2 regions of the Ensifer sp. Root558 genome follow, and region 1 is predicted to be linked to the other one. Evidence: predicted binding sites of a transcription regulator. Region 1 holds the regulator's gene; the other holds the start of a gene.

Region 1 (4,603 bases):
GCGTTCGAGCGGGCGCGCTGGCGCGCGTATTGACAGGATCGGCGCCGGTCGTGTTGACTGAATGCTACGGGGCCGTAGCTCAGTTGGGAGAGCGCCGCAATCGCACTGCGGAGGTCGAGGGTTCGACTCCCTTCGGCTCCACCAAAACGATCAGAAGGTGCCCGGTTGCCGAGGTATCGGAACAGCGGCTGATTTGTCATCAGCAGATCGCCAGTTCGAGTCTCTCTGGGGACACCGCCATGCTAAGCCACCGTCCGGCCTTCGCGAAACGCTGCCCGATCCCGTGGCCACCTGCTTTCAGAGGCTGAACGGATCCCGCGCCGAGCGCTTCTCGCTCGGTGCATTGAACGGGTCGGCTTTCTTCTCCTTGGACTTGCGGCCCTCGTCGGCGATAATCTCGTCGACCGCCCGCTGGCACTTCATCAGCTCGTCGGCCGCCGGGCCGGTGCCGCGCAGGCTGAGATTTGCGATGACGCGATCTTCAAACGCGATGGCCAAGGCCCGCTTGCGCACGAAGCCCGTCAGGAACTCGGCGTCGGTGACGTTCACGAACAGAAACTTTCCGCTCGCATCACCGGCAGCGGTCGCCGAAGCGCTCCAGGGATCGGTCTTGTCGAAGCGGAAGGTCAGGTCGTACTCTTTGCCGACCTCGAGCGACCTCCAGTCGTCGCTGGCGAAGCTCATATAGAGCGGCGACTCGGAGCCCTTGGGATAGAACCCAAGGCGCAAGGTGACCCCGCCGTCGAATACCGATGAGATGAAGCAGGAGCCCTCCATCGAGGTGTCGGAAGCAACGGTCCAGCCGTCGACATCCTTCCACTTGATGATTTCGGACTCCTCAGCCGCGGCCGATCCCGCGGCGATCAGACAGCTTACCAATCCGACCAGCAATCTACGCATGCAAAACCCCCGTTTGCCCGCATTTTGATAGGTCCCCCCGTCACTGTCGAGGGTACCTAGCCGATCCCAGGCAATATTTTAGGAATATTCACCTCTCTGCGGCAAGCGGACGCGCCCATCACATGGCGAAAGGATCTTTCGACGACTTGGTCTGGCCGCCGCCGGCAAAGGGATCGTTGTTCGGCGCATTGCCACCGGCACCCGCAAAGGGATCGTTCGCCGCTCCCTGACCGCCATTCGGGATCAAGGCGCTCACCGCCTCCTGGCACTTGAACATCTCGCTTACCGCCTTCATCGAATCACGCAGGCTGAGGCTCGCGACGACGCGCCCCTCGAAGGCCAGCGCCAAGGTGTTCTTGCGAACGAATTCGGTAAAGAAGTCGGTGTTGGAAAAGTTGACGACAAGGGCCCTGGCGCCGGTCAGATCAACACCGAACGCAACGGCCGGCCACTGACGACCACGGTCGAGCTGCAAGGCAACATCGTATTCCCGCTGCGGCTCGATGGACTTCCATTCGGCATTGCCGATCGAAAGAAACGCCAGGTTCGTCGATCCCCGCGGATAAAAGCCGATACGAAGGATAGCGCCGGCGTCATAGCTCGTCGCCGCGTAACACGAGCCGCCCAGGGAGCGATCGGATCCCACCGTCCAGGCGTTGATCCGTTTCCAGATATTCGAACGCCCTTCTTCGGCAGACGCCGCTCCAGCCGTGAGCAACAGGCCGAGCACCACCAACGACAATCTATGCATGCAACCACCCCACTTTCCACGCAAAGTTATCTTTTTTTAGAGGCCTGTCGAGACGGTGAAGGCCCTTCCCCGCAGGGATTTTTGCGCGCCCCAGGCCCGATGCGAAAGCTGGCAGCTCCGATGCATTCTCCGCGCCGGTCCATGAAGAACGGCCGAGACGAGGTTGAGATCGAGCGGCTGGCGCAAATCAGCCACAGCCTGCGGGCAAAGAGCTGTTGAACATGGCAGAGTGATCGCCATGCTTGCTGGACTTCGGAACGAAAGCGCGGTTCACATCGTTTACCAACCCGTAGTCCCACCCCTTCATCAAGTGGACGATCACCGTGCTTGCCGCCCTGCTTCTCGCTTCGATAGTCGCATCGCCCAATATGCCTGACGTCAAGCTCAGTGCCGCGACGGTGGATGAACTCCAGACCGATTTCGAACGGGCCGTGCCGTGCCATCAGATCGATGGACGCAATGTTTGGAAGGGCGCGCTCGCCTTCTACATCCAGTCCTTCGTTTATGACGGCGATACGCCCGTTGCGACCGATGCGGCCGACGCAGTGCTTCCGGAAGACAACAGCGCCGAAACGGTGAAGGAGTTCGAAGACGCCTGCTCGGCCTCGCAAGCGACTTAAGTCTCTCCGCGAAGAGAGCCGCGATTCGTTCGAATCACGCGCGCGATTGACCTGCCCGGCGCTGTTTTGGGACGCAACCGTCGCCGAAAACCGCCCCGCTCCCGCAAAAGTGACCAATCGCCCCCCACAGAAGCAGCCAATTGCCTGAATTCACGGAATTTTAGGCACTTGCGGAACACATATGGAACAGATAGTGTCTGTTCTTGATTTGTTTCACGCCTCTGGAGCGACGTGCCATGCTGACCCGCAAGCAACAGGAATTGCTTCTGTTCATCCACGAACGCATGAAGGAGTCGGGCGTACCGCCGTCTTTCGATGAAATGAAGGATGCGCTCGACCTTGCGTCGAAGTCCGGCATTCACCGTTTGATCACGGCGCTCGAAGAACGCGGGTTCATTCGCCGGTTGCCGAACCGGGCGCGCGCGCTCGAAGTCATCAAGCTTCCGGAAGCCTACGCCGCCGGCCAGCAACAGCCGCGCAGGGGCTTCTCGCCGAGCGTGATCGAGGGCAGCCTCGGAAAGCCGCCGGCCGCCGCTCCTGCCACGCCGAAGCCGGCGCCGGTCGCCGAAAGCACGTCTGTTTCCGTCCCGGTGATGGGGCGCATCGCTGCCGGCGTGCCGATCTCGGCGATCCAGAACAACACCCATGACATTACCGTTCCGCTCGACATGATCGGCAGCGGCGAGCATTACGCCCTCGAAGTAAAGGGCGATTCGATGATCGAGGCCGGCATCTTCGATGGCGACACGGTGATCATCCGCAACGGCAACTCGGCCAATCCCGGCGACATCATCGTGGCGCTCGTGGACGACGAGGAAGCGACGCTGAAGCGCTTCCGTCGCAAGGGCGCGTCGATTGCGCTCGAAGCGGCCAACCCCGCCTACGAGACGCGCATTTTCGGACCGGATCGCGTGAAGATCCAGGGCAAGCTCGTCGGGCTGATCCGCCGCTACCATTGAATTCCAGGCAGAACGCCGAATCAAAAGAGCCTCGCCACTGAAAGTGGCGAGGCTCTTTCCGTTTAAGGCGACCTGAAATCCAGATCGCTTATTCGTGGATCGTGTATTCGCCGAGTTCGCAGAGATCCTGCGTGTCCTCGGTCGTATCGAGGGCCGAGCCTTCCTCGAATTCGAATCGCATGTCGTATTTGCAGACGTCCCGCCCGTCGGCAATGGTGATCTCCATGCTCTCGCCGGGGTTCAGGACCTGCCGACCGAAAACATCGTCTTCCCATTCATTGACGCCGACCGGCGACGTATAGAAATTCGTCAGTACCGCGCCGGTGTTGTTCTTCAGCTGGAAAACCAGGTCGTCCGCGCGCGCCTCCATAGCGGTCGCCGCAAAACACGCCAACGCCGTCAGGATCAGTCTCTTTTTCATTGATGCCATTGCCTCCGTTCTTAATGTTGACGGACGCTACCGATACGGTTGATCTCAGCGGAGTCATCGTTCCCCCTCTACCGAATTCACCGAAGCGATAAGATCCGACGGAGGCATAGGCGACGTGGCTTGCGCGGACGTGTCGCGAATTTTACCGCGCTGCCCTAAGGCAGAACGCCAAACCAAATTTAACGAGGTGAGATTATTGGAGGCCTCGCCCGGAATTGAACCGGGGTACAAGGATTTGCAGTCCTCTGCGTCACCACTCCGCCACGAGGCCTCACAGCTCGGATAACCAAGCGTTGGCGCGGATTTAGAATGATTGCAGAAAAACCGCAAGAGGCATTTTCTGAAAAACGCGCCGTCGATTTGCAGGACGGATACTTTCCACAGAACGATCGACGATGTCCGCCGATCGTCTCCCAGCTGATCTCAGCACCAGGGCGTCGGGCGCCCTTCCCACGGCCGCACGAGCCCCTCGGAAACGAGTACACGTCCAAGAGATTGGTCACCGCGGGTGACCAGGCGCAGTTTCTCGCCGGCCTTGGCATCTGATCGCCCTCCCGCCGAGATCAGCCTGAAGTCGCCTGCATTCAGCAATTCGCGCAGGCGCTGCTTGGCGTAGAAGCCGCGCGAACGCTCCTTGTCGCAGCTTGCCTGGCGGATTCGCGGCGCATCGACATCGGCGACGCGGATCGTCTCGCCATGGAAGACGAAGGTCGCGCCATCGATCACGCAGTTGTCGTTGCGAATGCCGCAAAAATAGAACTGATCGGTACGGATGGATGCCGTCTTCACCTCTTCATTCGGCCGCACGAGAGGGGTTGGCGGCGTGACGCCGACATTCACCGACGGCACCGGGGCGGCCAGGGCAACCTTCGTCGCCGGGTTGGGCTTCGGATTCGGTTTGTGCCTATCCGCCTGCTGGGCAACGCGCTCCTGCGCTTCAGGA
Region 2 (4,603 bases), 150 kb from region 1:
TCTACGCTGCGTTCAGGCGCGTTCCCGCGAAGGGAGACGTGCGCTCCAATATTCACGCGCGTGGGACGCCAAAACGGGCGCATGTGACAAAGGAAATGCTGGCGATCGCCGAGACCTTACGCCCGAAGCTTGTCGAAGATGGCATGTTCCTGGTCGGCCTCGACATCGTCGGCGACAAGCTGCTTGAGATAAACGTGTTCACGCCCGGTGGTCTCCAGACCATTCGTGAACTCTACGACGTCGACTTCTGCGAGGACATCCTCGAGTCGCTGGAGAACAAAATTGCGACCAGGAAGACGTATCAGGGAGCGTTGAACAACCGGATCTTGTCGACCCACTAGGACTTTGCCGAAGAACTCTGGGCACAAGGTCGCTAGCAAATTGGTGCTTTAAAAAAGATCTTTCCAAGGATTCGGAACCGATGGCGCTGTCCTCGGTTTCTCCTGCATACGCGATAGGAGAAGAAGGCGATGGCCAAAGACGACGATCTAAAAGCCGGCTTTACCGGCACACCCGAAGAACCTCTCGCTGGCGTTCGCAAAGCTGCGCAGACAGCCACCGAAGCAGTGAAGAGAGAGACGAGCGCTGTCGCGACTGCCGCAGCAGATCATCCTCACACCGCGACCACTCTCGGATTGCTGATCGGCGCTCTCGCCTTTACCATCGGCTACGTCGTGGGACGGTCATCGGTCGATACCGGGCGGGGATACTGGCGATAGATCCGCCAGCCGGCGAAGCTGATGTTCGCCGGCGCCTCTCAAATCATGATAACTCCCTCGTTACCATGAATTTAGGCGGCGCTAATATCGATTGACTACAGCGTGCACTATGCAAGTCTGAAAGCTCTTGATTGTGTCGTGACGCTGTAGGGTTTCTTCATGTTCTTGGTCCGCACCGATCTCGATGTCGCCATCACACGATGGCGCGAGATCATCTTGACTTCCTTGCCGTGGGACCAACTTGGCGGCTACGTTGCGTTGCGCAAGCATGATTTGACAATCGAACTTCACAACCTCGATGAGGATAGCGATCTGCTCGTCTTTGCCACCGATGGCGAAGTTCTGGCCAGCCGGTTCCGTTCAGCTTATCCCTTTGTGGTGACATACGGGAGGAATCCCGGCTACCCGCTGGAATACCTGGTCTGGCTTTCATTCCACATGCAAGCGAACTTCGATCGGTTGGGTGTCCTGGAAATGAGCGCGACTTACGAGGACGAGGAGGGCGACATCGAAAGCATGTCTGCCATGGCGATGGGCTTCTCGCGTCAGGCCGACCTTGACGACTTTATAGCGCGGTTCGACGGCAAGGACCTGAGCCAGGATTTGTTGTTCGGCTATGATGCTTATCTATTGGAGGTGGGAGAGAAGATCGGCTAAGGCATCCTTCCCCAAGGAATATCTCGCTCCTGCCCCTCGGCTGAAGCTCACCTCGCTGAACCAGCGCCGGCCACTCGATTTTCTAGCGTGCCTGACGGTGAGCGTTCGACGGCGTCGGTTCCAGCGACTTCTGCTCGGCCGATCCGCCAGTCTCCTCCCATCCAAACACACTGCGACCGCCCCATTCGGGCGAGTGGCGAAACTCTCCGGCAACAATTTCCTTAAGGTCCGGGCCGGTGGCGTATCTTTCAAGCTGCCGTGCCTGGTCGTCAAGACGCTTCAGCGCCTCCAGTTCCTCGCCAAGTCCGAGCCGCGCTTTCGTCACGGCCGATCGCATGACGGCGATCGTGTGGTCGTACACCTTGAGGGGCACGGGAAACGGATGGCGGTCCTTGCCACCGTGCGCAAGCGAAAACCGCGCCGGATCGGCGAAACGGCAAGGCGCGCCATGAACGACTTCAGCCACCATCGCGAGCGCGTTGACCGTACGGGCACCGACGCCCGGAACCATCAAAAGCTGCTCGAAATCTTCCGGCCCGCGATCGGCAGCCGCAGAAAGTGTCGCATGCAGCCGTCGCATGTTGACGTTTTCCTCCCGTACGTCGTGATGTGCCGGCATCACGAGATGTGGGAGCAACGGCTGATCGGCCTCCTTCGGTTTAACCTTTGGATCCAGAGCGACGACTTCCCGGACAATTCGGTCAGGCCCAAGCGATGCCAAAAGCTCAAGCTGCCCGTGGCGTGATGCGGCAGCCCGTCTGTCTGCGAGATTGACGATTTCCCCCTGACCTTTTCCCTCGATCGCCGCATGGGGAGAGTCGACGAAGCTGGAAACGCCCTCCGACAACCAATGATAGCGCCGGGCCTGGCGTTTATCGCCGTTCATGCCTTGCTGTACCACCACCCATTTGCCATCGTCAGCGACGATGAAACCGTGCAGGTAGAGGTCGAAGCCGTCCTGGACCGCGGCACTATCGACCTTTGCAACAAGCCGGCTGGTGGCCGCAAGGCCGGCACCATCGATGCCGACGCGGTTGCCGATGGCGATCAGTTCGTCTGGCGTCTGCCGCGAATGTCGTCCGCGACCGCCGCAGACGCTTATCCCGAGATCCCGCGAACGAGGAGCGAGACCGCGCTTGAGAGCGCCGATGACGCTGGTGGTGATGCCGGATGAGTGCCAATCCATGCCCATGACGCAGCCGAAGGACTGGAACCAGAAAGGATGGGCCAGACGGCGCAGAAACTCGTCACGGCCGTATTCGATGACGATGGCTTCGGCGATGATCGTCCCGAGCTTCGTCATGCGATCGCCGAGCCACGGGGGAACCCTGCCGCCATGAAGAGGGAGATCTGCACTTCCAGCTCGCTGAACCATTCGTGTCTTATAGGCCGCTTACAGGCATTGTGACAGGGGAAAGTTCTTCAAACGTTCCTACCGCCGGGAACAAGTCGCAACCCGTGCTATTTTGTGGTTGGAAGGCGCCGTTGCGTGGCGATCGACAAGAGGGGTAGTCTTCTGGTTCCCGACGATTTCGGCAATATCGTGTGGCGTGTCAGCGGAGAATGGCCTTCTGCCTGCTCTCCATCTCCCATGGATCGTGCACCCTCTGCTGCGTCTTGCCTCCCGCAATTGTAGATGACGCAGCTTCAAAAGCGATCAATGTGCCTTTGGTCGTCCCGCGTCGGCAATCGCCCGATGGGAGCTGGATGCCGCGCGCCGGCGCTCTCGAGTTCGGGCGTGCTTCCTGGAAACCCGCAGTTCCTCCAGATCTGGAAGCCACCAGCCGCTTCGATGATCGGGACCGGTGCGTGCCGGCCATACAGAGACCAATTCCGACAGTGTTGCGGGCCGCCAGGAGGCCCAGACAAACTCCATCAGGCTATTGTTCATGAATGGATACGAGCAGGAGAAAGTTCGAGGGACAATCTCCTGTGAAACCCCGATGAATATTATGACGCCGTAAGTTTCAGTGGAGACGGCACGCCCGAGCCGCGGTGGAAAAGCCGCAGGAACAGGGTATCGTCGTCTTCTTCGTTCGACGCTGCGACTTCTCGCTTCCAGTTCCTCGGCGGACCCCCGCGACGCAAGTCGACGTTGCTTTCGTGCATCCGGTTCATTGCGGCGGGCGGCCGCTTCGATCACAGGCCACCGTTTCCGCAATTCCTCGTAGGAGCGGAACGGAACATGCCACGTCCTGGAATTGTCATCCCAATGCGCCCACGGCACCTGTCGCAATTCCTCAACGATGGTGCGGGAGAAAGGTGTTAGCAGGCAAAGGTCATCGCCTGCCTCCAGATACGGGCTGCCGATGGGATCGAAGTCGTAAGCGTCCCTGCCCTTTGCTTCACCGAACGGATCCCGTTCCGACAATTGGCCGTCCATCCATCTGGTAAACCGGCGGTCGGCAGTCTTGCCCGGAATAAACCAATTGCGCCTATCGTCGCTCCATCTGGCCGGGGGAAAAGCACGCCGAAACTCTCCCAGCATGGTTCGGTCGTAGGGAAACGAAATATACGCACCGGGGCGATTTGATGGCTCACCCGACATCGCTTCGCGAACCCCTCCTCGTTCCGACACATTTTCCCGTCTCATTCAACGAATAGGCTTGGCCCGCTGTTCCCCGATTGCGCAAAAAAACGAGAGCCGAACGGCTTTTTTCGATGCTGTCAACCGAGGCGCGAAGTCCACATCGCGCCCAATGGCGGACATCGAACCGCGTTCGGATGAGGTGGGCCGAAGCAAATCCCGGTGAGAGGATGATCGGACTACGCCGCAAAGGCGTGCACGCCCGCGCGGACTGTCTCCGGGTCGCGGTTTTCGACGCCGTACAGAATGTCGAGAAGCGGAAAGGTCATTCGATAGAAACCCATACGATCCCTTGCCGCCGTGTCTGGGGAAAAGTGCGCGAGCACCAGGTCGACGAACGGGTCACCAAGCCCTGCCGCGAGGCTCGCAAAATCGTAAGCTGGGTCGCCGAGGCCGCAGCCGGAGAAATCGATGACGCCTGAAAGTCTGCCGCGATCGACGAGAATGTTTCCGGTCCCAAAATCCCCGTGAATAAGGCACTGCGGAAGCGCGTCGCAGGTCGCTAAAAAGTCGGAAAAGCGCTTCCGCAGAGCGGTGACGACATCAGGCGAAAGCAGAGGAAAGGCCACTGCTTCGCATTGCGCCAAAAGGCCATTCCACTCGGATGAAGACGCCTCGGCAGGCTCGGCCTCCACGCTGT

Evidence for each region. The regulator LexA, encoded in region 1, represses DNA repair genes until DNA is damaged. The targets are predictions, from matches to a motif close to TGTTCNNNNTGTGTTCNG.
Region 2: a site for LexA is predicted at 2,793-2,810, ahead of ASD63_RS28850 (DUF763 domain-containing protein). Genes of this name have one in related genera too.

What each region holds. Positions count from the first base shown of each region.
Region 1 covers NZ_LMGC01000035.1:359,890-364,492, reverse strand. Annotated here, with positions in the region: tRNA gene ASD63_RS28215 (tRNA-Ala) at 69-144, shown strand; gene ASD63_RS28210 (hypothetical protein) at 298-900, opposite strand; gene ASD63_RS28205 (hypothetical protein) at 1,019-1,651, opposite strand; gene ASD63_RS28200 (hypothetical protein) at 1,975-2,271, shown strand; gene lexA (transcriptional repressor LexA) at 2,508-3,230, shown strand; gene ASD63_RS28190 (hypothetical protein) at 3,319-3,651, opposite strand; tRNA gene ASD63_RS28185 (tRNA-Cys) at 3,858-3,931, opposite strand; gene ASD63_RS28180 (thermonuclease family protein) at 4,084-4,603, opposite strand, start outside.
Region 2 covers NZ_LMGC01000035.1:513,693-518,295, forward strand. Annotated here, with positions in the region: gene ASD63_RS28835 (glutathione synthetase) at 1-341, shown strand, start outside; gene ASD63_RS28840 (hypothetical protein) at 471-719, shown strand; gene ASD63_RS28845 (hypothetical protein) at 879-1,376, shown strand; gene ASD63_RS28850 (DUF763 domain-containing protein) at 1,459-2,751, opposite strand; gene ASD63_RS34620 (hypothetical protein) at 3,034-3,924, opposite strand; gene ASD63_RS28855 (phosphotransferase) at 4,143-4,603, opposite strand, start outside.